2 linked regions of the Alloyangia pacifica genome follow. The main gene of each other region encodes a partner of the protein of the gene in region 2 in a complex. Links are inferred from orthologs where the notes say so. Each region holds a gene or a part of one and is shown on either strand. Other genes may lie near its edges.

Evidence for each region.
Region 1: the proteins of CEW88_RS17725 (region 2) and dnaG are in contact, whole or in part, in a crystal structure (PDB 2R6A), measured with the Geobacillus stearothermophilus proteins. The link is inferred for Alloyangia pacifica from one-to-one orthologs. Residues at the interface, in WP_033016901.1 of Geobacillus stearothermophilus: Ser13, Glu15, Ala16, Gln18, Glu91, Leu92, Asp94, Ala95, Val96, Pro97, Thr98, Ala99, Ala100, Asn101, Tyr104, Tyr105, Ile108; in WP_049624496.1 of Geobacillus stearothermophilus: Lys456, Leu457, Leu458, Pro459, Ala460, Asn463, Ala464, Leu467, Leu535, Leu536, Ile537, Ala538, Gln544, Glu545, Asp548, Tyr549, His552.

What each region holds. Positions count from the first base shown.
Region 1 is NZ_CP022189.1:2,123,706-2,135,128, reverse strand. Bases 1-2,956 are described here. They hold dnaG (DNA primase), read right to left. Parts: upstream 2,498-2,956; coding sequence 503-2,497; downstream 1-502. Other genes in these bases: CEW88_RS24885 (hypothetical protein), read left to right, coding at 2,906-2,956; CEW88_RS10275 (hypothetical protein), read right to left, coding at 2,626-2,907; rpoD (RNA polymerase sigma factor RpoD), read right to left, coding at 1-361. Also shown: more of CEW88_RS24885, read left to right, coding at 2,957-3,283; CEW88_RS10265 (CHAD domain-containing protein), read left to right, coding at 3,280-4,800; CEW88_RS10260 (ParA family protein), read left to right, coding at 4,797-5,549; CEW88_RS10255 (CYTH domain-containing protein), read left to right, coding at 5,546-6,028; CEW88_RS24735 (hypothetical protein), read left to right, coding at 6,636-6,809; murA (UDP-N-acetylglucosamine 1-carboxyvinyltransferase), read left to right, coding at 6,809-8,080; CEW88_RS10240 (DUF2948 family protein), read left to right, coding at 8,077-8,544; CEW88_RS10235 (c-type cytochrome), read right to left, coding at 8,586-8,999; hisD (histidinol dehydrogenase), read left to right, coding at 9,169-10,470; CEW88_RS10225 (UPF0262 family protein), read left to right, coding at 10,579-11,058; CEW88_RS10220 (low molecular weight phosphatase family protein), read left to right, coding at 11,063-11,423. UniProt on the Escherichia coli protein: RNA polymerase that catalyzes the synthesis of short RNA molecules used as primers for DNA polymerase during DNA replication.
Region 2 is NZ_CP022190.1:1,020,278-1,036,406, reverse strand. The notes cover bases 5,870-8,808. They hold CEW88_RS17725 (replicative DNA helicase), read right to left. Parts: upstream 8,114-8,808; coding sequence 6,626-8,113; downstream 5,870-6,625. Other genes in these bases: CEW88_RS17720 (orotate phosphoribosyltransferase), read right to left, coding at 8,417-8,808; CEW88_RS17730 (hypothetical protein), read left to right, coding at 5,870-6,425. In the rest of the region: DNA repair protein RadA, read right to left, coding at 1-1,074; CEW88_RS17760 (DNA repair protein), read right to left, coding at 1,206-2,003; CEW88_RS17755 (paraquat-inducible protein A), read right to left, coding at 2,160-2,597; CEW88_RS17750 (hypothetical protein), read right to left, coding at 2,689-3,090; CEW88_RS17745 (ABC transporter ATP-binding protein), read right to left, coding at 3,087-3,833; CEW88_RS17740 (MlaE family ABC transporter permease), read right to left, coding at 3,830-4,636; alr (alanine racemase), read right to left, coding at 4,633-5,670; more of CEW88_RS17730, read left to right, coding at 5,787-5,869; more of CEW88_RS17720, read right to left, coding at 8,809-9,094; pyrC (dihydroorotase), read right to left, coding at 9,234-10,271; cysK (cysteine synthase A), read left to right, coding at 10,494-11,573; CEW88_RS17705 (cytochrome b/b6 domain-containing protein), read right to left, coding at 11,664-12,854; CEW88_RS17700 (hypothetical protein), read right to left, coding at 12,964-13,662; CEW88_RS17695 (hypothetical protein), read right to left, coding at 13,747-14,262; CEW88_RS17690 (M20/M25/M40 family metallo-hydrolase), read right to left, coding at 14,602-15,999. UniProt on the Escherichia coli protein: The main replicative DNA helicase, it participates in initiation and elongation during chromosome replication. Travels ahead of the DNA replisome, separating dsDNA into templates for DNA synthesis.

The sequences.
Region 1 (11,423 bases), on a different replicon or contig from region 2:
TGCGCACCGGGTCATCGGTGCGGTCGAGCTTCTCGGCGCCCCCGGACGACAGCGCGACGTCGCGACCACGCGAGGCGTCGACCAGATCGGTCGAGCCCTTCGCCTTGTCGTCGCCGTCTTCCGATTCCTCGTCCTCTTCGGTGACCTGGATGCCCATTTCGGAGAGCATCGACATCACGTCTTCGATCTGGTCTGAGCTGACCTGATCGGGCGGCAGAACCTGGTTCAGCTGGTCATAGGTGATAAAGCCACGCTCGCGCGCCTCGGCGATCATCTTCTTGACCGCGGCCTGGCTCATGTCGAGGCTGTGTGCGTCGTCCTGAGTTTCCGGCTTGGCGTCGTCGTTGTCTTTGGCTGCCATGAAGTGCTCCGTCAAAGGGAGGGGCCGGTTCTGGCCGGCACTCGCGCAAGTGAAGTGATTCGATTTTGCGAATCATGGGGGGAATCGTTTGATTCGGCCACCCGTCTACCGGTTTTTCCTCCAGTTTCCCTAAATGGCCATCTAGTTCTGACCTTTGGAAAAGCGAATCTGCTGCAGCAACGCGTCAAAGGCGCTGCGTTCTTCCTTGTCCATGCGGGCGCCATTCGCGCCCACGTCGAATTCCACGTCATCCTCGGACCGGTTCATCACGGCCTGGTTGCGTGCCTGCGCTGCCTGTCCCAGGCGCCAGGTGAGGGCTTCGTCCGCCAGGCTTTCCATGTCCTCCAGAGCCTCGGCGAGTTCGGCCACGAGTCCAGCCTGAGCGGCGATTTTTGCGAACTCCTCGGCCACCGTCAGGCGGGCGAGCTCGCTGTCACCGAAATGTCGCAGGCAGGGTACGACAGCCACATGGCGTGCCCCGAGCAGGGAATCAAGGGCCTTGGGTCCGATTCTCTGCATCGCCTCGTCCTGGAGTGTCTCGGGGTCGTCGGTCACCCCCGCCAGCAAAAGGCTGCGCAGGGCGGCGTGCGAGGGGTCCTGGCAGGGCAGCGTCTCGAGCGGGCTCTCGAATTCGGCCATCAGCGCGGGGTAGCGCAGCAGCACGGCGAGGATGACATCCTCGCGCAGGCGGGTCTCGGCGGCGTCGCCGGCGGCCACCAGCAGCGAGGCCTTGGCCGAGGCGCTCGGCGCGATAGGCACGGCCTGGCCCCATTTCTGCGTGCGCTTGCCGTTGCGGAAAGGAGTGTATTGGCTCGCGCTTCCCGAGAACCCGCCGGACTGGCCGCCGCGCTTGCCGCGGAAGAGCTGCCAACGCAGGTCCTTGATCTCGTCGCCGTAGTGGCGGCGCAGGTCGGGGTGCTGGATCCGCTTGATCGCGGCGCGCAGCGTCGCGTCGAGGGCGGCCTTGCGTTCGGGGCTGTCGAAGACCTTGCCCTCGGTCTCGCGCCGCCAGAGAAGCTGCACCATGGGCAGCGCCTGGTCGAGCACGGCCTTCACCGCCTGCGGCCCCTTCGCGCGGAGCAGATCATCGGGGTCCTGCCCCTCGGGCATGAGGGCGAACCGCAGCCCTTTGCCCGGCACCAGCAAGGGCAGGGCCGTGTCGATCACCCGGTAGGCGGCGCGCAGCCCGGCCTTGTCGCCGTCGAGGGCGATCACCGGCTCGTCGGCGATGCGCCACAGGAGGGCGAGCTGATGCTCGGTCACCGCCGTGCCGAGCGGCGCGACCGAGGCTTCGAACCCGGCTTCGCTGAGGGCGATCACATCCATGTAGCCCTCGGCGACGATCAGCGGCTGGCCCTTGCCCGCCGCCTCGCGCGCGGGCGCGTGGTTATAGAGGTTGCGGCCCTTGTCGAAGAGATCGGTCTCGGGCGAGTTGAGGTATTTCGCATTATCGCGCGGATCCATCGCACGCCCGCCAAAGGCGATCGCGCGGCCGCGACCGTCGCGGATCGGGAACATGATGCGGTTGCGGAAGACGTCATAGGGCGCGCGGCCCTTGTCCGAGGGCTTGGCCAGCCCGGCGCCGAGGATCAGATCCTCGGCCACGTCCTGTCCGCGCAGGTGATCCCAGAGCCCCTGCCAGCCGTTCGGCGCGAAGCCGAGCTCGAACCGGTCCTGCACCTCCTGCTTGAGGCCGCGCCGCTCGAGATAGCCACGCGCCTCGGCGGCGGCGCCGGTGCGCAGCTGCATCCGGTAAAAGCGCAGCGCCTGTTCCATCACCTCGGCGAGCTGGCTGCGGCGGTCGGCCTTCTGCGCGGCCTGCGGATCGCGCGCCGGCATCGGCATCCCGGCCTCGCGGGCGAGGATCTCGACGGCTTCCATGAAGTCGACGTTCTCGCTCTCGCGGATGAAGGAGATGGCGTCGCCCTTCGCGTGGCAGCCGAAACAGTAGTAGAAGCCCTTGCGGTCATCGACGTGGAAGGACGCGGACTTCTCTTGGTGGAACGGGCAGGGCGCCCACATGTCCCCCTTGGCCTGGTTCGATTTCCGGCTGTCCCACATGACCTTGCGGCCCACGACCTGAGACAGGCTCGTGCGCGTGCGCAACTCGTCGAGGAAACCGGGTGGAAGACTCATGCTCGGAGTATCAATGCACAACGGAGCCGAGTCCATGCGACTCGACCGGGGATTTCATCATTCGTTGCGGATAGCCGACTCCGGCGCCGCGCGGAAGCGCGACGTCGGTGCCTGTCAGCTCTGAGGGCTCATTGCGTGAGGCACTGCTGCTCCCACGTCCGGCCCACGTCGAGGGTCAGATCCTTCTCCGGCAGCCCGTAGATCCATTGCGCGAGCGAAGCGCCGGTGTCGCGGTCGAGCGCCCGGCGCAGCTCGCGCTCGGTCCGCTTGAGGGAAATTCCGTCCTTACGCGCCTGCACCGCTTCCATGACCATCTTTGCCGAGGTCTCGCAGCGTGCCGCCTTCTCACTTTGCGCGGAGACGGGCGTGGCAGCGGCAAGCACCAGCCCGAGTACAACAAGGTTCCGCATGGTCTGCATCTCCTTCGTCAGCCATGCTGGGTACCTAAGCGCTCGCGGCGGCGCTGTCATCCGCAGCACTCTGTTCATTCACGAACAGATGAGTAGGCCGAGCGTGTTGATTTCAGGGAAAACCGCGTTGCGGGCCGGTCGCAAGAGTGACATCATGACGTCACATACAGGAAAGGTGCGCAGCATGGCGAAGGTCAAACAGCCCAAGGCCCAGGATGCACAGGAAGATGAGAAGAAGAACACCTCCCTTCGGCTCAGCGGCAAGACCCTGAAGGCGCTCAAACTGCGCGCGATCGAGGAAGATACAAGCGTGCAGAAGATCGTCGAGACACTGATCGAAGACTACCTGCGCAAGAGCAGAAAGAAGGTACGATGAGCCCGGAGACCCTTGCACCCTATCTCCTGCCCGAAGCAGCGCTGGAGCGGCTGATGGGCGCGCCCGTCGGCGGCCTTGCCGCGCGGTTGGTCTGGCAGGAGGGCAGCAGCGCCTTCCAGGTCCGAGACAGCTTCGATCAGAGGCTCCGGAACTCCGGCAGGCTGCTGGTCGAGGCGGACGAGCAGTTCGAGCTGCTGCGGCCTGCGGGCGCGCCTCTCGTGCAGCGCGGTGCCGCCGGGGCCCGCTTCGTCAGCGACCTTCCCGAGGGGCCGGTCAAGGGGGCGCTCTCGGACCTCTCTTCGCTGCGCTGCCTGCTCCCGGTGGGCGCGGGCACGTTGCGCCGGGGAACGTTGTCGCTGCTGGATGACGAGGGCAAGACGCAGGCGCGGGCGCAGCTTATCGAGCTGGCGGCGACCGGGGGCGGGAAGGTATTGGTGCTGCAGCTGCAGGGGCTGCGCGGCTACGACAAGGCGCTGCAGCGGCTGCGCGTTATGGTCGAGGATGCGGGCGGCACGGCGCTCGGCGAGGCCGGGCTCTATGCAAAGCTCTTTCCGGGTCTGAGCGACTACACCCCCAAGCCGGTCGTTTCACTGGATCGCGAGACCGGGGCCTTCGATGCTGCGAGCGACATCATCGCCGCCTATCTGCAAGTGGCGCGGGCCAACGAGGCCGGGGTGATCGCCGACGACGACACCGAGTTCCTGCACGACTACCGCATCGCACTGCGCAAGGTCCGCTCGGTGCTGAGCCTTTTCAGAGATGTCTACGACGCGGAGCTGACCGCCGAACTGAAGGCGCGCTTTTCTGACCTCATGTCGCCCACCGGGCGGCTGCGGGATCTTGATGTCTACCTGCTGGAGCGGGACGGCTTCTACGCCATGGTGCCCGCCAGCCTGCACGGCGGGCTCGACCGGATGTTCGCGCTTTTCGCGCAGGAGCGGACGGGGGAACACCAGTCGCTTGCGGCACACCTGCGCAGCACTGCCTACCGCAAGGAGATCAAGGCGCTCATCAAGCTCTTTGACAAGCGCAAGAAGCTGGCAAAGGGGGGAAAAGCCGATCTGTCCGCTTACGACTTCGCCTGCAAGCTGATCTGGAAACGCTACCGAAGGATCTGCACCATTGCCGAGGGCATCGACGAGGGCACGCCCGACCACGAGGTCCACGAGCTGCGCATCCACTGCAAGAAGCTGCGCTACCTCATGGAGTTCTTCGCGCCGCTCTTCCCGGCAAAGCCCTTCAAGCAGATCATCAAGCCGCTCAAGAAGCTGCAGGACAACCTCGGCCTCTTCAACGATTACTCGGTGCAGCAGGAGAGCCTGCAGGCCTTTCTCGGGCGTCTCGAGGGGGCGACACCGGGCAACCTGCAGATTGCCCAGAGCGTCGGCGCGCTGGTCCTTGTGCTGCACGACCGCCAGCTGGCCGAGCGCGCACGGGTTGTCGGCAGCTTTGCCGCCTTCAACAGCGCCGAGACCCGCCAGACGTTCCGCGACCTGTTCCACGGGGGAAAACCATGAAGATCATCGCCTGCTATTCCAACAAGGGCGGCGTGGGAAAAACCGCGACCTCCGTCAATCTCGCCTATGCGCTGGCGCAGGGCGGGCGGCGGGTGCTGCTCTGCGATCTCGATCCGCAGGGCGCCTCGGGGTTCTACTTCCGGGTGAAGCCATCGAAGAAGCTGACCGAGACGCGTTTCTTCGACGACGTCGCGCGCTTCACCAAGGCCATCCGCGGTAGCGATTTCGACAATCTCGACATCTTGCCCGCGAATATGACCTTCCGCGACTTCGACGTATTTCTGGCGAGGATGCGCAACTCGCGCTCTCGGCTCAAGAAGGCGCTGAAGGCGGTGAAGGGCGACTACGACGTGATCCTTCTGGATTGCCCGCCGAACATCTCGACCCTGTCGGAGAACGTCTTCCGCGCCTCGGATGCCGTCGTCGTGCCGGTGATCCCCACGACGCTCTCGCAGCGCACCTTCGAGCAGCTCAAGGCGTTCTTCCGCGAGCACGACCTGCCGGTGAAGAAGTTGCACGGCTTCTTTTCCATGGCGCAGGGGGTGAAGTCGTTGCATGGCGAGACCATGGACGAGATGCGCCGGGAGCACGGCAAGCGGCTGCTCGCGGCGTCGATCCCTTTCACCTCGGACGTGGAGCGCATGGGGGTGCATCGCGCGCCGGTCATGGTCTCGGCCCCGTCGAGCGCGGCAAGCGCGGCCTACGCTACGCTGCATGACGAGCTTGTTGCCCGGGTGTTCGGCAAATGAGCGGCGGCGTGGAGATCGAGCGCAAGTTCCTCGTCGCCCGTCTGCCGGTGCTCGAGGGGCTGAAATCCAAGCCGGTGCGACAGGGGTATGTCACGCTCGAGGGCGATTCCATCGAGCTGCGCCTGCGCGAGAAGGGCGGCGCCTATTTCCTGACGCTGAAATCCGAGGGCGGGCTGGCGCGGATGGAGCGCGAGATCGAGATCGAGCGCGCCCAGTTCGAGGAACTCTGGCCGACGACCGGCGGGCGCGTGGTCGAGAAGACCCGCTACGTGGGCGCGCTGGCGGATGGCACCGGCTTCGAGCTCGACGTCTTTGCCGGCGCGCTGGCGCCGCTGGTGATGGTCGAGGTGGAATTCGATACGGTGGAGGCGGCACTGGCTTTCACTCCGCCGGACTGGTTCGGCGCGGATGTGACCGAGGATCGCCGCTACCGGAATCGCGCGCTCGCCGACAACGGGGTGCCGGGCCGACCCGGGTGACGTGACGTTCGCCTCCTGCGACTCGTGTGTATCGATTCGCGGGGGGCCGTTTTCGCGGCGGAGAATCGCGGTGCCTTGCAGTCGGGGCATGACTCGTTTCCGGGCCGGAGTCGGGGTGACGCCGGGTGACGCGCCGGGGTGACGCAAGGACCGCTTCCGGGGGTCGGAAAATGCGCAGGATACGGGGGCTTCGGGATGCCCTTGCGGCAGCTCGGTGCGCGCTGCGCGGTGGCGCGCCAAGAGCCCTGGCGAAGTGCTGCGATAGAGCCCTGATTTACCGGACCAAGCGCATGCAGGAGCCAGCGCGGCAGCGCGGAGGCATCTCGGCAAGGCCCGGAGCGCGAGAGGCTACTCTGGGAGAGGGTCTCGCGAAATCTAGCGATTTCAGGGGTTTAAGTGGTGCTGCTGGACAGGATTGAACTGTCGACCTCTCCCTTACCAAGGGAGTGCTCTACCACTGAGCTACAGCAGCGCCGGTTCGCCTTTTGAAGCGTCCGCGCTAGGTTGCGTCGGTGTGCCTCGTGGCGTGGCGCGGTGTCTAAGGGCAAACGCCGGGGGGTGCAAGCGCAATCTGGACGGTTTTTTGCCTCTCAAGTAAAGAAAGTTCATGGAGCCGAAAAACAGCCCCCGAACATCCCCTGCGCAGGAGCGCGAAACCCGTCTAAAAGCCGCGCTGAAGGCGAATCTCGCCCGGCGCAAGGCGCAGGCCAAGGCGCGCAATGCCGCGCCGAAAGAAGATAACAAGCCCGAAGACGGGCAGAGCAGTGAAAAGGACAGTTAATGGATTCGATCGTCGTCACGGGCAACGGCCCGCTTTCGGGACAAATTCCGATTGCCGGGGCGAAGAACGCCTGTCTCACGCTGATGCCGGCCACCCTGCTGTCCGATCAGCCGCTCACGCTGACCAATGCGCCGCGGCTGTCGGACATCCGCACCATGACGCTGCTGCTGCAGTCGCTTGGCGCCGAGGTGCAGTCGCTGAATGACGGGCAGGTCCTGGCCATGTCGAGCCACGCGCTGACCTCGACTCGCGCCGATTATGACATCGTGCGCAAGATGCGCGCCTCGATCCTCGTGCTCGGCCCGCTGCTGGCACGCTTTGGCCATGCCGAGGTTTCGCTGCCCGGTGGCTGCGCCATCGGCGCGCGCCCTGTGGACCTGCACCTCAAGGCGCTCGAAGCCATGGGCGCCGAGCTCGACCTGCGCGACGGCTACGTGCATGCCAAGGCTCCCTCGGGCGGTCTCAAGGGGGGCATCGTCGATTTCCCCTTCGCCTCTGTGGGTGCCACCGAGAACGCGCTGATGGCCGCGACGCTGGCCAAGGGCACCACGGTGATCAAGAACGCCGCGCGCGAGCCCGAGATCGTCGACCTGGCGCAGTGCCTGCGCAAGATGGGCGCGCAGATCGAGGGCGAGGGCAGCTCCACCATCGAGATTCAGGGTGTCGAGACGCTGGGCGGTGCGACCCACCGCGTGGTCACTGACCGCATCGAGTTGGGCACCTACATGCTTGCCCCGGCGATCTGCGGCGGCGAGGTGGAGTGCCTTGGCGGCACGATCGCGCTGGTTGAGAGCTTCTGCGAAAAACTCGACGCGGCGGGCATTTCGGTCGAGGAGACGCCAACGGGTCTCAAGGTGGCGCGCAAGAACGGCCGGGTGAAGGCGGTGGATGTGACCACCGAGCCCTTCCCGGGCTTCCCCACCGACCTGCAGGCACAGATGATGGCGCTGCTCTGCACCGCCGAGGGCGAGAGCGTGCTGGAAGAGAAGATCTTCGAGAACCGCTTCATGCATGCCCCCGAACTGCTGCGCATGGGCGCCAAGATCGACGTGCACGGCGGCACCGCGCGGGTCACCGGGGTCGACAAGCTGAAGGGCGCGCCGGTGATGGCCACCGACCTGCGCGCCTCGGTGTCGCTGATCCTCGCGGGTCTCGCCGCGGAAGGCGAAACCGTGGTAAGCCGGGTCTATCATCTGGACCGCGGCTACGAGCACGTGGTCCGCAAGCTGCGCGGCGTGGGCGCCAAGATCGAACGGGTGAAGGGCGAGTGACCGAGGACGCAAGATTCGAAGACGCGGGCAATCAACCGCTCAACCTGGGTGCCATGGATCCGGAGGACCTGCAGGTCCTTTCGGCCCTTGCGCAGGATTCGGTGACGACCGTGGCCGACGTGGCCTGGGAGAAGCGTCACCACCGGCTGGCGCTGCTGATCAACCGGCTGCGCCGTGAGGATGGCGTGCATGTCTCGCCGCCGGAGCGGGTGCGATCGCTTCTGGTGATCGAGAACGTCCTGAAGGTCTCGGCGCAAGGGGTGAACCCGGGCGAGAAGGACACCGTGCTCTCGCTGCTCTCGGTGAAATTCGAGCCGGGCGAGGAGGGGGCAGGATTCGTCGAGTTGACCTTCGCCGGTGACGGCGCGCTGCGTGCCGAGGTCGAGGCGCTGGAGTTGCGTCTCAAGGATGTGACCCGGCCCTACACCGCGGTGTCGGGGCAGGTGCCGGATCACGGGGCCTGAACCGCTGGTCCTGAACCGACGGGCCTGACCCCTTTCCGAACCTACTGCGCCTGGATCGATTCCAGGTGCTGCGCGAGGGCGAGAATCCGTCCTCGCGTCACGATCTCGCTGGCGTAGGGGCCGATGTCTATGGAAAGCGCTTCCTTGAACCGCTGCCCCCAGACCGGCATCGGGTAGCCATGCCCCCGGATGCCGCTGCGTCCGTCGATGATCTGAATGACGTCGAGCATCGGGAACGCGCCGTCGTTCCGCGCCGAGATCTGCGTGAGGTCGGGTAGATCGACGGTCATCAGTTCGGCCAGCGGCCCGTCGCCGGTGCCTTTCTCGCCATGGCAAGCGGCGCAGGCGTTCATGTATTCCGTTTCTCCGGCGCTCTGCGCCACGGCCGATCCGCCAGCGCAGAAGGCGCTCGCCGCAACCACCAGCCCCAGGGCTGCAAATGTCTTCTGAAACATCTTTGCTCCTCCGAAATGCATCGGCTCTCCCATGCCGATTTCGACATATTAGGCGAGTCGCATGTTTTTCGGGCTGATCCATGTCAAGGGATGCGGGCGAATCCCCCGGCGCGCCACTTGAGCCGGGCGGCGCTTCTCTCTAAGCAGTCTCGCGACAAGGAGACCGCCCATGCCCGTCTTTCTCGACACGACCGACCCGGATTTCGAGCTGGAGTTTGCCCAGCTGCTCAGCGCCAAGCGCGAGGACAGCCCCGACGTGGATGACATCGTCGCGGGCATCATCGCCGATGTGCGCGCCCGCGGCGACGCTGCCGTGCTGGAGATGACCGCCAAGTTCGACCGGCTCGAGCTGGAGGCGACCGGGCTACGGTTCACTCAAGAGGAGATCGACGCCTATTGCGCGCAGGTTCCCGCAGCCGAGCGTGCCGCGCTGGAGATCGCCGCCGAGCGCATCCGCGCCTACCACGTGCGGCAGATGCCCGAGGATGCGCAGTGGACCGACCCCGACGGCGCGACCCTCGGCTGGCGTTGGACGCCGGTCTCGGCGGCCGGTCTCTATGTGCCGGGTGGACTGGCAAGCTATCCGTCCTCGGTGCTGATGAACGCCATTCCCGCCAAGGTGGCGGGTGTCGAGCGGCTCTGCATCGCCGTGCCGACGCCTGATGGCGTGGCCAACCCGCTGGTATTGCTGGCGGCGCGCATCGCCGGGGTCGACGAGATTTACCGGATCGGCGGGGCGCAGGCGATCGCCGCGCTCGCCTATGGCACCGAAAGCATCGCGCCCGTGGACAAGATCACCGGCCCGGGCAATGCCTTCGTCGCTGCCGCCAAGCGCCGGGTTTTCGGCAAGGTCGGCATCGACATGATCGCCGGCCCCTCTGAGATCCTCGTCATCGCCGACGAAGGCAATGATCCCGAGTTCATCGCCCTCGACCTGCTCAGCCAGGCCGAGCACGACGAGAGCGCCCAGTCGATCCTGATCACCCCCGACGCGGTGCTTGCTCAAAAGGTGGCCGACGAGGTCGCCCGGCAGCTCGAGGTGCTCGAGCGCCGCGGCATCGCCGGCGCCAGTTGGCGCGACTTCGGCGCGGTCATCATCTGCCGCGATCTCGACGAGGCGGCGGCCCTGTCGAACCGGGTGGCGCCCGAGCACCTCGAGCTCTGCGTTGCCGAGCCCGAAGCGCTGTCCGAGAAAATCCGTCACGCCGGGGCGATCTTCCTCGGCCAATGGACCCCGGAAGCGATCGGCGATTACGTCGGCGGGCCGAACCACGTGCTGCCCACCGCGCGCTCGGCGCGCTTCTCTTCGGGGCTGTCGGTGCTCGATTTCGTCAAGCGCACCACGCTGGCGAAGATGTCGCCCGATGCGCTACGCGCCATCGGCCCCGCCGCCGAGGTGCTGGCGACCTCGGAAAGCCTGCAGGCGCACGGCCTGTCGGTCACCGCGCGGCTGCGCAAGCTCAACGGCTGATCGTCCGGGGCGGGGGCGTCGCCGCTTCTGCCCCATGAGTCGCAAGTCGCATTGCCCCATCCCCGCGCATTGGCTACAGATTCCGGAGCCGCAGCCGAGGACGCGCCCATGAGCACCATCGCCCGTATCGAGCTTGACGACGCCAACCTGCCGCCTCCGACCCCGGAGATCGAGCAGGAGCGGCGCGTGGCCATGTTCGATCTCATGGAGGACAACAGCTTCTGCCTGCCGGCGCGCAACGGCCGCGACGTGCCCGACGGTCCCTATGCGCTCGGCCTGTCGATCCGCGACAAGCGGCTGGTTTTCGACATCACCACCGACGCTGGAGATCCGGCAGCCGAGTTCCACCTCTCGCTCGCGCCCTTTCGGCAGGTGGTGAAGGACTACTTCCAGATCTGCAAAAGCTACTTCGATGCGGTGAAAACGGCGGCACCGAGCCAGATCGAGACCATAGACATGGCCCGCCGCGGCATCCACAACGAGGGCGCGCGCATCCTGCAGGAACGGCTCGAGGGCAAGGCCGAGGTCGACATAGACACCGCGCGGCGCCTTTTCACACTCATCTGCGTGCTGCATTTCGGGGGCTGATCGCGTGCCGAAGCTGCCGCAATCGGTGCTCTTTTGCTGCGACCACAACGCGGTGCGCTCGCCCATGGCCGAGGGCATCATGAAAAAGCTCCACGGTCAGGGCACTTATGTGCAGTCCGTCGGCGTGGTGAACGATCTCGAGATCGACGGCTTCGCGATCTCGGTCTGCCAGGAGATCGGCGTCGAGCTGTCGCGCCACCGCTCGCGCAGCTTCGAGGAGCTCGAGGAGATGGGTGAGACGCTTTCCGGATTCGACCTGATCGTGGCCATGTCGCCCGCCTCGCAGCGCGCCGCGCTGGATCTGACCCGCTTCTTTCACCTGACGGTGGAATACTGGCCGATCATGGATCCGACGGGGCTCGGCG
Region 2 (16,129 bases):
CGCGACGTTGAGGTAGACATCGAGTCCCGCAAAGGGGATGCCGCATCGCGCCTCGAGCACGGCGAGGATCATCGCAAGGCGTCCGCCATCCCAGCCAACGACCGAGCGTCGCGGTTGCGACTGCGGCGTTGGGGCGACGAGCGCCTGGAACTCGACCAGCACCGGGCGGGTGCCCTCGATTCCGGAAAAGACCACCGACCCGGGCGCGGGGGTGCCCCGCTCCGACAGGAACAGCGCCGAGGGGTTGAGCACCTCGGCAAGCCCGCCGCCGGTCATCTCGAAAACGCCGATCTCGTCGGCCGGGCCGAAGCGGTTCTTGACCGAGCGCAGGATGCGGAACTGGTGGCCGCGCTCGCCCTCGAAATAGAGCACCGTGTCGACCATGTGCTCGACCACCCGAGGCCCGGCGATCTGCCCGTCCTTGGTGACATGGCCAACCATGATCACCGAGGTGCCGTGGCGCTTGGCGAAGGTGGTCAGCTCATGGGCCGCGGCGCGCACTTGCGCCACCGACCCCGGGGCGCTTGCGACGTTGTCGACCCACATGGTCTGGATCGAGTCGACGATCACCAGCCCCGGCTTCTCGGCCTCGAGCGTGGTGAGGATGTCGCGCAGGTTGGTTTCGGCGGCGAGCTGCACCGCGGCCTCGCCAAGCCCCAGACGCTGAGCGCGCATGCGTACCTGCGCGCGTGCCTCCTCGCCCGAGGCGTAGATCACCTTTTGCCCGGCGCCGGCAAAGGCCGCAGCCGCCTGCAGCAGCAGAGTCGACTTGCCGATGCCGGGATCGCCGCCCACCAGGATGGCCGACCCGGGCACCAGCCCGCCGCCAAGCACGCGGTCGAGTTCCTCGATCTTCGAGGCGGTGCGCGGCGGCGCGGCTTCGGTCGTGGCGAGATCCGACAGCGCCACTTTGCGCCCGCGCGTGGCGCCCAGCGTCTTGCCGCCGGGCCCCTGCGAGAGCGGCACCTCTTCGGTGATGGAGTTCCATTCCCCGCAGGCATCGCAGCGCCCCGACCATTTCGAGGTGGCGTTGCCGCAAGACTGACAGACGAAATTCGCGGAAGCTTTGGCCATGCGCGGGTTCTGCCTGCTTGCGGAGCGCTGTGCAAGCTGGCCAGTTCTTCCACGCGCAAATATCCCGAGGGGGACGGCGGCAAAGCCGCAGAGGAGGCAGTGCCCCCTCCGCCGCGATCAGCCCACGGCGCTCATTCGGCCGCGCGCGGCAGAGGCACGACGCGTTCCTGACGCGGCGCCTCGGTGAACTCGGGGGCGGGCGCGTCCAGGGTGACCGTGGTTTCGGGCAGGATCTCGGGCAGGATATCCTCGAGTTCATCCACCAGCCGGGCAAGCTGCGCCTGCGCGATCGCCTCGTCGAGCTCGAGCCGTTCGTGCCAGCGCCGGATCTCCACCGCGGCCGCCTTGGCCTTTTCGATGCGAATGTTGAAATCCTCGACCTCTTGCTGTCGGGCGACCAGGAAATCCTGCGCCCGCTGCACGTTGCGATCGGAATAGGTGCGGGCGAGATCGCGGGAGACGTGGCTCATCTGCGCCGCCACCTCGAGCACCGAGGGCTCGAGTTCGGCGAGGTCGGGATGGTCACGCAGGTAGGCGAGCCTCTCACGCACCGAGTCGAACTCGGATTGCAGCTTGAAAACCCCCTCGCGGTCGGCGCGGTGCGACATCGTATAGGCGCGGGCAATATCGCGCATTCCAATGTGGAACGACCGGTGCGACCGTTCCAACGCCATCACATGCACGGCGTTCGGCAGGAAGGACACAAGTATCAGGGCAAGTCCGGCCAAGGTGCATTGCACCCAAAGACCGGCATTCTCAATCGGTTGCCCACCAAGGCTGAGGTCAAGTTCGAGCCAGGGCGCAAGCCCGGCAGCCGCAGCGGCGGTCCAGATCAACAGCGCCACCCCGACGGTGGCCACGACAATGAATGCCAGCTTCTGGAGGATATAGTGCAGGGCCAGACCTGCGTCACGAAGTTGGGACACCATGGGGGACTCCCAAGAAAAAGCCAAAGAAAGAACAGTAGAGAAATAGAATAGGGCGAGTGTACCGAAAGGAGAGGGAAATGTTAACTTTAATGACCGGCGCTCAGTCCGTGTGCACAATCGCAGTGGCAGAATTGCAATTGTTGCGAGAAACCCGAGTTATTTAGTCGCCTCTTTTTGGCTTTCGAGCAAACCTATGGCCAGCGACGCCAGGACGCAAAAGGTGAAGAGGTAGAGCCCCCAGCCGATCTCTATCCGGCCTACGCCCATGCCCTTGATCAGTGTGACGTAGACTGCAACAAGAAAGATGTCGGCCATCGCGAGTTTGCCCAGGGCGTTGATCAGTGGCAGCGCGCGGCGGGGCAGCCCCCCGAACTGGACTAGCGCCAGCCCCCCGATCTTCACCAGCGGCGCCACCAGCGCAAAGAGCGCGACAACCAGCGCAAGGAAGATGTCGCTGTGCCAGAGCGTGGTGATCCCCGACAGGACGCTGATGTCCGACAGGCCGAAGAGCGGCAGCAGGCCCGCATGCATCAACGGCGCCCCCCAAGCGAGCGGGTAGAGCACGAAGAGCGCGAGGTTGACGTATTTCAGCATGGGCAGCCTCATGCCGGGGAAGGGGCGTCGCCCCTCGTCACCAGGCGGCGCCTTCACCCCGGCGTATTTGGAAAGAGAAAAAGGGCCGAGTTCAGACGAAGCGTGCCGCCAGCCCCAAGCCGACGAGCGCCGCGATGAGCAAGATATGCAGGATGTCGATCGCGCGGAAGCGTCTGCCGGGCAGCCCCGCGCTGAGCGCCAATGGGACGGAGGCGAGCAGCAGGGCCGGCAGGCCTTGCTGCCAGGTGAGCAGACGGGAGATCGCGGGCAGCAGCGGCAGGGCGGGTAGCCCCTGACTGGCGGCCAGCGTCGGCGCGAAGCTCGCGTAGATGCCGACGCCCGCAAGGCCCAGCGACAGCAGCGCAGCGTGACGCGATGGGCCGCGGGCGAAAAGACCTCGGACAAGCGCCAGCAGAGCCAATACCTCAAGGTAGACGAAGCTCTTGAAGAGGATGAACGCCACGAGCAGCGGGCTCGGCTCGAAGAAGCTCATCTCAGCGCCTCGATCGGGCCAGTCGCGTGCCCATGGATGAACTGTTGGACGTAAGGATCTGCTGTGGCGTCCATTTCTCCGACTGGACCTTCCCAGCGAATCTTGCCCGCATGCAGCATCGCGACGCGATCGGCGATGGCGCGGACCGAGCTCATGTCGTGGGTGATGGTTAGCGCGGTGGCGCCCATCTCGGTGACGATCTCGCGGATCAGTGCGTTGATCACCCCGGCCATGATCGGGTCGAGCCCGGTGGTTGGCTCGTCGAAAAAGATGATCTCGGGCTCGGCGGCGATGGCGCGCGCAAGCCCCACGCGCTTTTGCATGCCGCCCGAAAGCTCGGCGGGCAGGCGGTCAGCAACCTCGGGGCCGAGGCCAACGCGGCGCAGCTTCTCGATCGCGATCTCGCGGGCCTCGCCGCGGGGACGCTTGAGTGGACCGCGCAGCAGGCGGAAGGCGACGTTCTGCCAGACCGGGAGCGAGTCAAAGAGGGCCGCTCCCTGAAACAGCATGCCGAAGCGCGAGAGCAGCGCCTCGCGCTCGCCGCGTGTCGCGTCGTGCCCGTCGATGGTGATGCTGCCGCTGTCGGGGGTGACGAGCCCGAGGATGCACTTCAGCAGCACCGACTTGCCCGTGCCCGAGCCGCCGATGATCACCATCGAACTGCCCTTGGGCACATGCAGGCTGGCGCCGCGCAGCACGGGGGCGCCGTCAAAACTCTTGTGCAGCTCGGTAAGAGTGATCATGCCGAAAAGAACACCCCCGTGAGCAGGAAGTTGGCGGCAAGGATGAGGATCGCCGCTGCCTCGACCGAGGACTTGGTGGCGCGACCCACGCCCTGCGCTCCGCGGCCCGAGTGCATGCCGCAATAGCAGCCCATGAGCGCGGCGATGCCGCCGAAGGCGCACCCCTTCGCCAGCGAGGAGAGCACGTCGAGCGGCTCGAGGAAGTTCAGCGTGTTTGCAAGATAGCCCACTGGATTGAAGCCGAGCGCGCTGGTGGCCACGGCGTAGCCCCCGGCGATGCCGATCACGTCGCCCACCGCCACCAGCAGCGGCACCGTGACGAGCGCGGCCAGCAGGCGCGGCGCGACGAGGTATTTCATCGGGTCGGTCGAGAGGGTGACCAGAGCGTCGATCTGCTCGGTGACCTTCATCGTGGCGATCTCGGCGGCGATCGAGGACGTGACGCGCGCGGCGATCATCAACCCGACCAGCACCGGCCCCAACTCGCGCACCATGCCGATGGCGACGATTTGCGGCACCACCGCCTCGGCATTGAACCGCGCGCCGCCGGAGTAGATCTGCAGCGCCAGCGCGCCGCCCGTAAAAATCGCCGTCATGCCCACCACAGGCAGCGACAGCCAGCCAACGTGCAGCAGCGCCATGCCGAATTCACGCGGGTAAAGCGGCGGGCGGCCGATGTGGCTCAGCGCGGCGAGGGCGAAGAGCGTCAGCCGCCCGGCCGCCCCCAGCGCACGGATCACCGCGGCGCCGAGCGTTCCCAGCGCCGCTGCGGGCGCGGCGACGAGGGTTCGCATCAGGCTCATTCGCCTGCGTAGCTCCGCGCGTAGCGGCCCCCGAGCGAGGTGAGGATCTCGTAGCCGATCGTGTCGATGTGGTTGGCCAGCTGGTCGACGCTCTGGTGCGGGCCGAGCAACTCGAGCGCATCGGGAACGTTGTCGACCGCGGTGACGTCGACGGTGATGAGGTCCATCGAGATGCGGCCAAGCAGCTTGCAGCGGGTCTCGCCGGCCCAGAGATATGTCTTGGGGGCGAGCGCGCGCTGTAGCCCGTCGGCGTAGCCCGCCGAGATCGTCGCGACCTTCATCGGCGAGCGGGCAACGAAGTTGTTGCCGTAGCCCACCGACTCGCCGGTCTTGACCTCGCGGGTCTGGATCACCGGAAGATGCAGAGAGACCACGCGCCGGGCATCGCGGAAGGGCATCGCGCCGTAAAGACCGATGCCGGGGCGGGTGACATCGAAATGGTAGTTCTTGCCCAGCAGGATGCCGCCCGTGGCCGCGAGCGAGCGCGGCGCGTCGAGCCCGTCTGTCATCTCGCAGAAATTGCGCAGCTGGTGGGCGTTCATCCCATGGTTTGGCTCGTCCGCGCAGGCAAGGTGCGACATGATCAGCCGGGGCTTCTGCTTCATCGCCAGCTCGCGCAGTGCGGACCATTCTTCGGCCTCCATGCCGAGCCGGTTCATGCCGCTGTCGAGCTGGATGCCGAAGGGATGGCCGGGCAGCGCCTCGACGTGGCGCAACATCTGGTCGATGGAGTTCAACATCGGCGTCAGCCCGGCGGACTTGATCAACGCAGCATCCCCGGCCATGTGGCCGCCGAAGACGTTGATCTCGGGGCCGTCCCCCAGCGCCTTGCGCACCGCCGCGCCTTCTTCCACCGTGGCAGTGAAGAAGCGGCGCACGCCCTCGCGCCCCAGCATCGGCGCGACGCGATCGGCGCCGAGACCGTAGGAGTTTGCCTTGACGACGGCGCCGGTCTCGCAGTCGGAGAGGGCGTCGAGGGCGCGCCAGTTGGCGCGGATCGCGTCGAGATCGACGGTAAGCTGTGCCTGTGCCATGGCGCGTTGATTGCCGGGCGCGGGCGGGGCGTCAAGAGGGAAAGCGTTGGACCTCGGAGCCGAAGTTCTTCATCCTGCGGCTTCGATAATCGGCGGGCAGGGCGGGGTTTTCCAGTATGGACGATGTGGATATCAGGTTCTTCCTGGCCTTTCTCGCGCCGACCCTCGGCTTCCTCGTCTGGTTCGTGAAGCGGCTCATCGACGACGAGCGCGAAGAGCGGCGGCGCAAGAAGCAGCAGGACAGCCTCGTGCGGGCGCTGTTTGCCGAGATCGACTTCAACACCCGGGACATGGAACGTTTCTTGAAACGGTCACCCTCGGAAGCGGACCTGCTGAAGCGCTTCCGCGAGGATCGGGCGCTGATTCCCCATATCACCGACGCGCGGCACACGGAGATCTATCGCACCCGGATCAGCGAGGTGCACAACATCGCGGATGGCGCGCTGCACCAGACGGTGAATTTCTATGGGCTGCTCGAGAAGATCCGGGTGCAGATCGAAGGAGTTCAGCAGGCCAGCTACCTGACGCTGTCGCCGGAATCGCGGGTCAAGGTCATCGCGCTCATCATCGAGAGCGCCAGCGATGCGGCGGCCTGCGGTCAGGAGCTTCTCGGTAGCCTCGCGCATGACCATCGGGCGCTCGGTCTCGAAAGGTTCCGCTTTGACGACAGCCGGTCTCTGGCGGAGCTTTCGGCGCAGAGGATCGCGCTTGAAGGCAAGATAGACGCGCTAAAGCGCGGAAGGCAGCCGAGCTAGGCGATTTTCCAGGAGAGACGCGAAAACGGCAGCGCCGCGCTGATGATGGGTGCGCGCGCCGCCGAGTGAAGGTCAGATAATGATGGGATCCGGTCCGGTCATGAGACTTTCCTTCTTCGTTGCCTAAGAAATCTAGAGGGGGCAGCGGCGAAAATCAAGGATCTCCCGTGCCGCGCGCCCTCGGTGCGTTTGTTCGCGGCTCAGAAGTTGTCGCCTTCGCCGTTCTGCCAGGGGCGCACCAGGTTGCCGAAGCGGGTGAAGCGGCCCTCGAAACTGAGCTCCACGGTGCCGATCGGGCCGTGACGCTGCTTGCCAATGATCACTTCGGCCTTGCCGTGCAGGCGCTCCATGCGTTCCTGCCAGGCGGCCATCTCGTCGAGCCGGTCGTCCGAGGGCTTCTCGCGCTCCACGTAATATTCTTCGCGGAACACGAACATCACCACGTCGGCGTCCTGTTCGATCGAGCCAGATTCCCGCAGGTCCGAAAGCTGCGGGCGCTTGTCCTCGCGGCTTTCCACCTGACGCGAGAGCTGCGACAGGGCGATCACCGGAATGTTGAGTTCCTTGGCGATGGCCTTGAGGCCCATGGAGATCTCGGCGATCTCGTTCACCCGGTTTTCGGCGGTGCCGCGCACCAGTTGCAGGTAGTCGACCATCAGCACGTCGAGCCCATGCGTCCGCTTCAGGCGCCGCGCCCTGGCGGCGAGCTGGGCGATCGGGATGGCCGGCGTGTCATCGATGAAGAGCGGGCAGGCCTCGAGGCTCTTGGCGGCGTCGACGAAGCGCCGGAACTCGGCCTCGGTCATGTCGCCGCGGCGGATCTGCTCCGAAGGCACCTCGGCGGCTTCCGACAGGATACGTGCGGCCAGCTGCTCGGCGCTCATTTCGAGCGAGTAGAAGCCCACGACGCCGCCTTCGATCGCACCCTCGGTGCCATCGTGGCGGGTGCCCTTTTTGTAGGCCTTGGCGATATTGAAGGCGATGTTGGTGGCGAGCGAGGTTTTCCCCATCGACGGGCGCCCGGCAAGGATCAAAAGGTCCGAGGGGTGCAGCCCGCCCAGCTTCTTGTCCATGTCGATGAGCCCGGTGGAGACCCCCGCCAGGCCGCCTTCGCGCTGGTAGGCGGCGTTGGCCACGTTCACCGCATCGGTCACGGCGCGCAGGAAGGACTGGAAGCCGCCCTCGGTCTGGCCCTGCTCGGCCAGCTTGTAGAGCGCTTGCTCGGCCTGCACGATCTGCTCGCGCGGCTCGGATTTCACGTCGACCTTGGTGGCCCGGTCCGAGATGTCGCGGCCGAGCCGGATGAGGTCGCGGCGCACGGCCAGATCGTAGATCATCTGCGCGTAGTCGCGCACGGCGAAGCTCGAGACCGCGGCGCCCGCAAGGCGGGCGAGATAGGCTGGCCCGCCCAGCTCCTTGAGGCCCTCGTCATCCTCCATGAACGCCTTCAGCGTCACCGGCGATGCGAGGTTGTTCTTTGCGATGCGCGCGGCAGCGATCTCGAAGATACGGCGGTGGACGGGGTCGTAGAAATGCTGCGGCCCGAGAATGGCCGCGACCCTGTCGTAGACGTCGTTGTTGGTCAGGATCGCACCAAGCAGCTGCTGCTCGGCCTCGATCGAATGCGGCATCGTGTCGGCCTGCTCGACCTCGACACCGGTCGCGTTGAATACGCTCTGATCGTTCATGCCTGTCCCCTTGGCCCTGACCCTACGGCCCCGTCGTTGCGGCCGATTGCCATGGGCCCGACGTTGTTTTCTGTCCCTGTGATCTCCCCACCGGCTCCCCCGAGTCCCGCAGGTGCGAGCGTCTTAACGCGCCGCGGGAGGCGGACCAATCTGGAAATCTCTGTGGACTATTTCGGGATAACCGGAAATGCGTCCGGCGCCCCGTGCTGCTCTTGAAGATATCGTAGCAGAGCCGGGAATTTTCGCAACATTTGGTGGAAGCACGCGAGCGGGGCGCCAAGGCCCCGCCCGCGAGAAATCTGCTTATGCGCCGTTTTCCGCCTGCCATTTGCGCGGGTCTTCGAGGAAGGCCTCGACCGCCGCCAGCGTCGCCGGCTCGAAGCCGCCGCGCGCCTTGGCCTCGGCCAGAACGTCGTGCCACGTGCACAGATAGTGCAGCTCTACGCCATGATCGCCGAGGGTCTTCGTCGTCTCGGGGAAGATGCCGTAGTAGAAGATCACCGCGGTATGCGCGCAGGTGGCGCCGGTCTCGCGGATGGCGTCGACGAAGCTGAGCTTGGAGCCGCCGTCGGTGGTCAGATCCTCGACCAGAAGCACCCGCTGGCCCTCGGTCATCTTGCCCTCGATGCGGGCGTTGCGGCCGTAGCCCTTGGGTTTCTTGCGCACGTAGGTCATCGGCAGCGCCAGCCGCTCGGCCACCAGTGCCGCAAAGGGGATGCCCGCGGTCTCGCCGCCGGCGATGTTGTCGAAGGCTTCGAAGCCGGCATTGCGCATGACGGTGACGGTCAGGAAATCCATCAGCGTCGAGCGGATGCGCGGATGCGAGATCGGCGTGCGGCAGTCGATGTAGACCGGCGAGGGCAGGCCGGAGGCGAGCTTGAAGGGCTCGTCGCCCATGAAATGCACCGCGCCGATTTCCCAGAGCATCCGGGCCGTCAGCCGGGCCATTTCTTCTTGCGAGGGATAGGACGAGGGGATCATGGGGCAGCTCCTTTGAAAAACCGCGCCCGCCTTAGCGCGAAAGCGCGGGTTCGGGAAGGGCGCATGGCACGGCACCGCGCTCTTTCGGCTTTTCCCGAAACGGATGGGGGCAGGGGGCAGAGCGCCCCCTGCGCAAAGCTCAGGCCTCGACCCGCCAGTGCAGCGGCATGCCGGGGTCAAAGACGGTCACCGGTCCGGCGCCAGTGTCGATCTTGGCGGGATAGGCGACGGGTTCACCCTTGGTCAATGTCACCGTCTCCTCGCTCACCGGCAGGCGGTAGAAGGCCGGCCCGTTGCGCGACGCGAAGGCCTCGAGCCGGTCCAGTGCGCCGTCCTGCTCGAAGACCTCGGCAAGGATCGACAGGGTGTTGGTCGCAGTGAAGCAGCCGGCGCAGCCACAGGCGCTTTCCTTGGCCGGATCTGCATGGGGCGCGCTGTCGGTGCCGAGGAAGAAGCTGGCATCGCCCGAGGTCGCGGCCTCGCGCAGCGCCAGCCGATGCTCCTCGCGCTTGGCAACGGGCAGGCAGTAATAGTGCGGCTTGATGCCGCCGACGAGGATGTGGTTGCGGTTGATCACCAGGTGGTGCGTGGTGATCGTCGCACCGAGATCGTCGCCGCCGGACCGGGCATAGTCGACGCCCTGCTTTGTGGTGATGTGCTCCATGACCACGCGCAGGCCCGGGGTGGCGCGGCGGATCGGGTCGAGCACGCGATCGATGAACACCGCCTCGCGGTCGAAGATGTCGACGTCGCTGTCCACCACTTCGCCGTGTACGCAGAGCGGGATGCCCTTCTCGGCCATCAGCTCGAGCACCGGGCGCACCTTGTCGAAGTCGCGCACGCCCGAGGCGGAGTTGGTCGTCGCACCCGCCGGGTAAAGCTTCAGCGCGGTGATGATGCCCGCGTCATAGGCCGCGGCGACATCCGCAGGATCGGTTGTCTCGGTCAGGTAGAGGGTCATCAGCGGGGTGAAGCGGCTGCCCTCGGGCAGCGCCTTGAGGATGCGACCCCTGTAGGCGGCGGCCTGATCGCCGGTCACCACGGGGGGCACGAGGTTGGGCATGATGATCGCCCGGCCGAAGTGGCGGGCGGATTCGGGGGCGATGCCGGCCAGCATCTCGCCATCGCGGAGGTGCAGGTGCCAGTCGTCGGGGCGGCGGAGCGTGATCTGGGTCATGCCCCGCGCGTTAGCACGCGCGCGCGCGCCGGGCCAGATGGCATGCGCAAGGCTGGGTGCGGAAGCCGGTGTCAGGCTCTCGCCGCGCCCGCCGGGCGTGCCACCGAGACCTGGGCGAAACCAACCGGCTCGCCGCTGAAACCTTTGCAACCCGACTGTGGGCGCGCCACGGCCCGCTTTGGGGTAAGGTGACCAGAGGGAAGCTTCACAGGGAGAGAGACCATGGACGCATCGACACCCGCAGAAACCATCGGCCGCGGCCGGCTCTACGACAGTATCGTCGACACCGTGGGCAACACGCCCGCCGTGCGGATCAACCACCTCGCGCCCGAGGGGGTCGAGATCTACGTGAAGGCCGAATTCTTCAACCCGGCCGCCTCGGTCAAGGACCGGCTGGCAATGAGCATCATCGAGACCGCCGAGAAAAACGGCACGCTGAAGCCTGGCCAGACCGTGGTCGAGGCGACCTCCGGCAACACCGGCATCGGGCTTGCCATGGTCTGCGCCGCCAAGGGCTACCCGCTGGTGGTGACCATGGCCGACAGCTTCTCGATCGAACGGCGCAAGCTGATGCGGATGCTGGGCGCCAAGGTGGTTCTGACGCCGCGCGCCGAGAAGGGCTTCGGCATGTACCGAAAGGCGGCGGAACTGGCGGAGGCGAACCGCTGGTTCCTCGCCCGCCAGTTCGAGACCGAGGCCAATGCGGCGGTGCATGAGGCGACCACCGGGCGCGAGATCGTCAATGACTTCGCCGGCACGCGGCTCGACTATTTTGTCACCGGCTATGGCACCGGCGGCACGGTCACCGGCGTTGCGCGCGTGCTGCGCAAGGAGCGGCCCGAGACCAGGATCGTGCTGTCGGAGCCCGCAAACGCGCAGCTCGTCGGCAGCGGCATCGCGCAGGGCCGGACCGCCGACGGGGCACCCTCGGAAAGCCACAGCGCCTTCGAGCCGCATCCGATCCAGGGCTGGACGCCCGACTTCATACCTGCCGTGCTGCAGGAGGGGCTCGACGCGGGCTGCTACGACGAGCTGATCCCGGTCGCGGGGGCCGACGGCATCGCCTGGGCAAAGAAGCTGGCGATGAAGGAGGGCATTCTCACGGGTGTCTCCGGCGGCTCCACCTTCGCCATCGCCATGCAGCTGGCCGAGAAGGCCGAGCCCGGCACGGTGATCCTCGCCATGCTGCCAGATACCGGCGAGCGCTACATGTCCACGCCGCTCTTCGAGGGCATCGTCGAGGACATGGACGAGGCGGAAAAGGCGCTGTCCCTCTCCACCCCGTCAAGCCAGATGGCTTGAGTTGGACAGAAAAGGCGCGAGACTGCCGCGCCCTTCTACGCGTTTGAAATACGCACCTCCGACCGCTGCTGACCGCGGACGCGCCGCCTGTCAGTGCCGCGTGGCGGTCAGCGCCACGTTCACCTGCACGTCGAAGCTGAGCTGCTCCGGATCGGCCATGCTCTCGCCAATGGCGTAGTTGCGGCGGTCGAGCGTGGTGCTGCCCTGCATGGTGGCCGTCTCGCCCTCGAGGGTCAGCTCGAAGGGCAGGGTGACCGGCACCTCGGCGCCCTTCAGCGTAAGCGCGCCCTGTGCTTCGTAGCCGGTTTCGCCGCGCAGGATCTCGGCCTGAAAAGTGGCGGTGGGGTAGTCCTCGGCGGCAAGGAAATCCGCGCCCAGGGCCTGCTTGCTCACCGAGCCGAGGGTCAGCGTCGGGATAGCGATCTGCACGGTGACGTCGCCGGCCTTGCCGGGGGTCTCGCGCGGCTCGAAGGCGATCTCGGCGGTCCAGTCGGCGAAGCTGCCCTCGATCTCTTTGCCCATCTGCACGAGGCTGATGCCGAGCGTGCCCTCGGTCACCTGCCAGTCGGATTGTGCGGCCTCGAGCTTCGGAGTCTCGGCGGCGTCCTCGCTGGCGAAGAGACCCGCGGCAGCCCCGCCACCGAGGAGGGCGGCCCAGGCGGCGACGGCCAGAAGCAGCGGGCGGACGACGCGGTGCCCGGCAGAGGGCGTGCCGGCGGAGGCGCCCTTCAGCATGCGCGCCAGCGTGCCGTCGCGGTCGATGATGACATGTTTCAGCGCCCCGGCGACGTGCAGCGCCAGCGCGGCGACCAGCAGCCATTGCGACAGGAAGTGCACCGAGGCGGCGGTCTCTGCCAGGTTGTCGGAATTTGGCACGAAGGGCAGGTCCTGCCCGAAGGGCCAGAGGATCGGCGCGAAGCCCTCGGTGGCAGCGTGCTCGATCCAGCCCGAGAGCGGCACGATCACCAGCGTCGAGTAGAGCAGCCAATGCACCGTTTCGGCGGCGAAGTTCTCGGCCCTGCGCTCTGGGTGCAGCGGCGCGGGTTTCGGCTGGCTCAGCGCCCAGAGAATGCGGACCAAGGCGAGGAAGAAAAGCGTCACGCCGATGGTCTTGTGCACCGAGAAGAGCTGCGCCTTGGTGGCGAGCTCGGCCTCGGTGGCCCAGGGCGAAAGATGGGCGATCCAACCGAGCGGGATCATGATCAAAATGCCGAGCGCGGTCAGCCAGTGCAAGCTGCGGGTGACGGCACCATAGGCGGTCTTGGTGTTGGCGAGGGACATCGGCGGTCTCCGGGCTCGGGATAAGGTTTTGCCGAAGATCGGCGATGCCGCGCCGCAGCGCAATTTGCGCGGATGCACAGACCCCGTGCGCGCGGCAGCCCGCCGAGGCTCAATAATGGTACCCGAGCGCCGCTTCGAGGCCAGGCTCGAGACGGCTGCGCAGGAAGTCCAGTTCTTCAGCGCAGAGTTGCCCGGGCGGCTCGGGGCGCGGCTCGTCCACCGCGGGTTTGAACCGGCTGCCGAGGCGCTTGTGCACCGGGCATGAGGGGCAACTTCGGGCAGGTTGAAACCGGCGCGGAGGTCGGCGAGGAAGTTCTTCGGGCGCGCCTGCACAGCCTCGAGCGGGCAGAAGAGCAGGGCGCAGCCGCGGTTGAAGAAGCTGGTGAGCCCCATGAGCTGCACGCTCCGCGGGGCAAAGTGATCGGGAAAAGGCCCGCCGCTGCATCTCGGGCGGGCAATGCCAAGGCTTGGCATGCATGGAGCGCGCCCAGTCAACCGCGTTGCGGGTGACGCAGACGACGAGCGCGTCCGGCGGCACCGCGGTCATCTGCGGAAACCCGTGTTTCCAGCCGAGCTCCCCGGTCGGCGAGAGCGGCGTGTTGCGCCCGATCAGCCGCTTGACGAAATTGGTGCCCGAGCTGCGCTCGCCGAACACTTGGTAGCGGGTGATGCCGGGTGCGGGGCGTACGATTTCACGCGGCCGCGTCGGAGGATGCACCGCAGCTGGTCGCCGCGCGGTGAAACCGGATATTGACAGTTCGAGCGGTCCGAGCCGGATCGGCAATACGTCTTGCCGGAAAGAGTCCACGGGTTCTTCTGAGCCAAGGCCTCATACGGGGGGCCGTGATCCGGCTGGGTCCCTCATCCTGTGGCTCGGGGCAAGCCCCTAGGCTCAATTGCCGAGCGAGGAGACGAAAGTGGTGGCGCGGATGTCGAGGCCGGCAGTGGCGCGCACCGAGGTGCCGGCCGAGGCGATCACGTTGCGCGAATTCTCGTCGAGCAGGCCGAGGCCGGCCACATAGGTCTGCGAGGGGATCATGCTCATCACCGTGGCGGCGCCGATTCCGACAAGGATGCCGGCCGAATTGCTGCGGGCCGAGCCGCGGCGGCTGACCATGCGCAGCAGGTGCATCATCACCATGACGCCGGAGACCGCGAGCAGCGCGGAGAGGGCGCCGAAGACATAGACGTGGTATTCGCGTGGGAGGCTGCCTTGGAGCAGGCTTGCCTCGATGGTTTGCTGGTTGCGGGCCACCGCGATGACCACGCCAGCCCAGAGGAAGCCGACGATGCCCGAGACGATCGGGCGCTTGGAGGTGCGTGCGACCTTGCTTGCGTCGCTTGCGCCGTACCGGGCGAACTCAGGATCGATGCGCCGGATGCGGGCTTCGAAATCTGCGTGCGTCATTTTCCGGACTGCGTAGGCTCTCATGATCCTAGCTCCTTCTGCCAGATGCCGCCGGCCTTCTGCCAGCAGAGGGCTGTGCAAGCTCTCGTCGGAATCGACGCTAGGAATGGATTGTGGCGAAATGTGGCGGCGAATGTGGCTTGGACCGGATATCTTCTTGGCGAAGTCTGGCATCCGTTCGGGCCGCCCACCTATCCGTTCGGATTGGTGTGCCGCGAAGCCCTAAAAACAAGGGGTTTGAGAAATGTCGTCCATTTGACAGGCATTTATGAATTTATCGTAAACGCAGATGGTTGGCGGGGCGGAAAACAGCCGCCCCGCCGGAGAAAGGCTCATGAATCAGGCAGCGCTGGCCATGGCGTCGAGGATTCGCGCCCAGCTGCGAATCCCCTTGTGGAAGGATTCGAGGTCATACTTCTCGTTCGGCGAATGCAGCTGGTCGTCATCCTTGCCCCAGCCCACCAGCATGGCATCCATGCCGAGGATGTTCTGGAAGTAGCCGGCAATGGGGATCGACCCGCCGCAACCTGCATAGGCCGCCGGATCGTCCCATTCGTCGCCGAGCGCCTTGCGGGCCGCCTCGAAGCCGGGGTGGGTGGTCTGCATCTCGGAGGCCGGCGAACAACTGTGGTCCTTCCATTCGACCGAGCAGTCCGAGGGCACCTGCGCCTCGACCCAGGCGCGGAAGTTCTTTCGGATGGCCGCCGGGTCCTGCGTGCCGACAAGGCGGAAGCTGATCTTGGCAGAGGCCTCGGCGGGCAGCACGGTTTTGAAGCCCGCGCCAGTGTAGCCGCCCCAGATACCATTGATCTCGGCGGTGGGCCGCGACCAGATCATCTCGATCGGAAGGTGGTCCTTCTCGCCGGCAGGCTGCGACAGGCCGACGCCGCCAAGGAAGGCCGCGTCGTCGAAATTCAATGCCTTCCACTGCTCGAGGATTTCCGGGGGCAGCTCGGGCACGCCTTCGTAGATTTCGGGCACCTGAATGGTGCCGTTCTCGTCGAAGAGCCCGCCGAGGATCTTGGTGAGTACGCGGATCGGGTTCATCGCGACGCCGCCGTACATGCCGGAATGCAAATCCTTGTCAGCCGCCTTGATGGTCAGCTCCTCGCCCAGGAGCCCGCGCAGTCGCGTGATGATCGCCGGGGTCTTCGACTGGAAGAGGCCGGTGTCGCAGATCAGCGCGATCTCGGCCTGTTTCAGCTCCTCGGCGTTCTCCTTCATGAAGGGGATGAGGGACGGCGAGCCGCTTTCTTCTTCGCCCTCGAAGAAGAAGGTGATCTTGCAGGGCAGGGTGCCATGCACGGCCTTCCAGGCGCGGCAGGCCTCGATGAAGGTCATCAGCTGACCCTTGTCGTCCGAGGAGCCGCGGCCGCGGATCACCTTGCCCTTGGCCGTGTCCTCGATCGCCGGATCGAACGGGTCGCGGTTCCACAGGTTGAGCGGGTCTACTGGCTGCACATCATAGTGTCCGTAGAACAGCACATGCGGGCCCGGCCCGTCGACGTGCCCGACGACCATCGGATGGCCCGGAGTGGGGCGCTTGCTGGCCTCAACGCCGATGCTGGCGAGATCCGCCACGAGCCAGTCCGCGGCCTTGTCGCAGGCCTCCTTGTAGGCGGGATCGGTCGAGATCGAAGGGATTCGCAGAAGCTCGAGCAGGCGGTCGAGCGCGACCGGAAGATCGGCATCGATCTTTGTGAGGACGGTGTCGAGGGACACGTTTTCTTGAGCCATTTGGGTGTTCCTTCTTGCGAGTTGCGCGGAGCGTATCACCGGGCCCGCCGCTGTCCAGACCGCAAGATCTCGGAGGCCAGCCCGGCAGCAAGCCGCCTCAGCGCCCCTGAAAATCAGGGGTTGGGGCGCG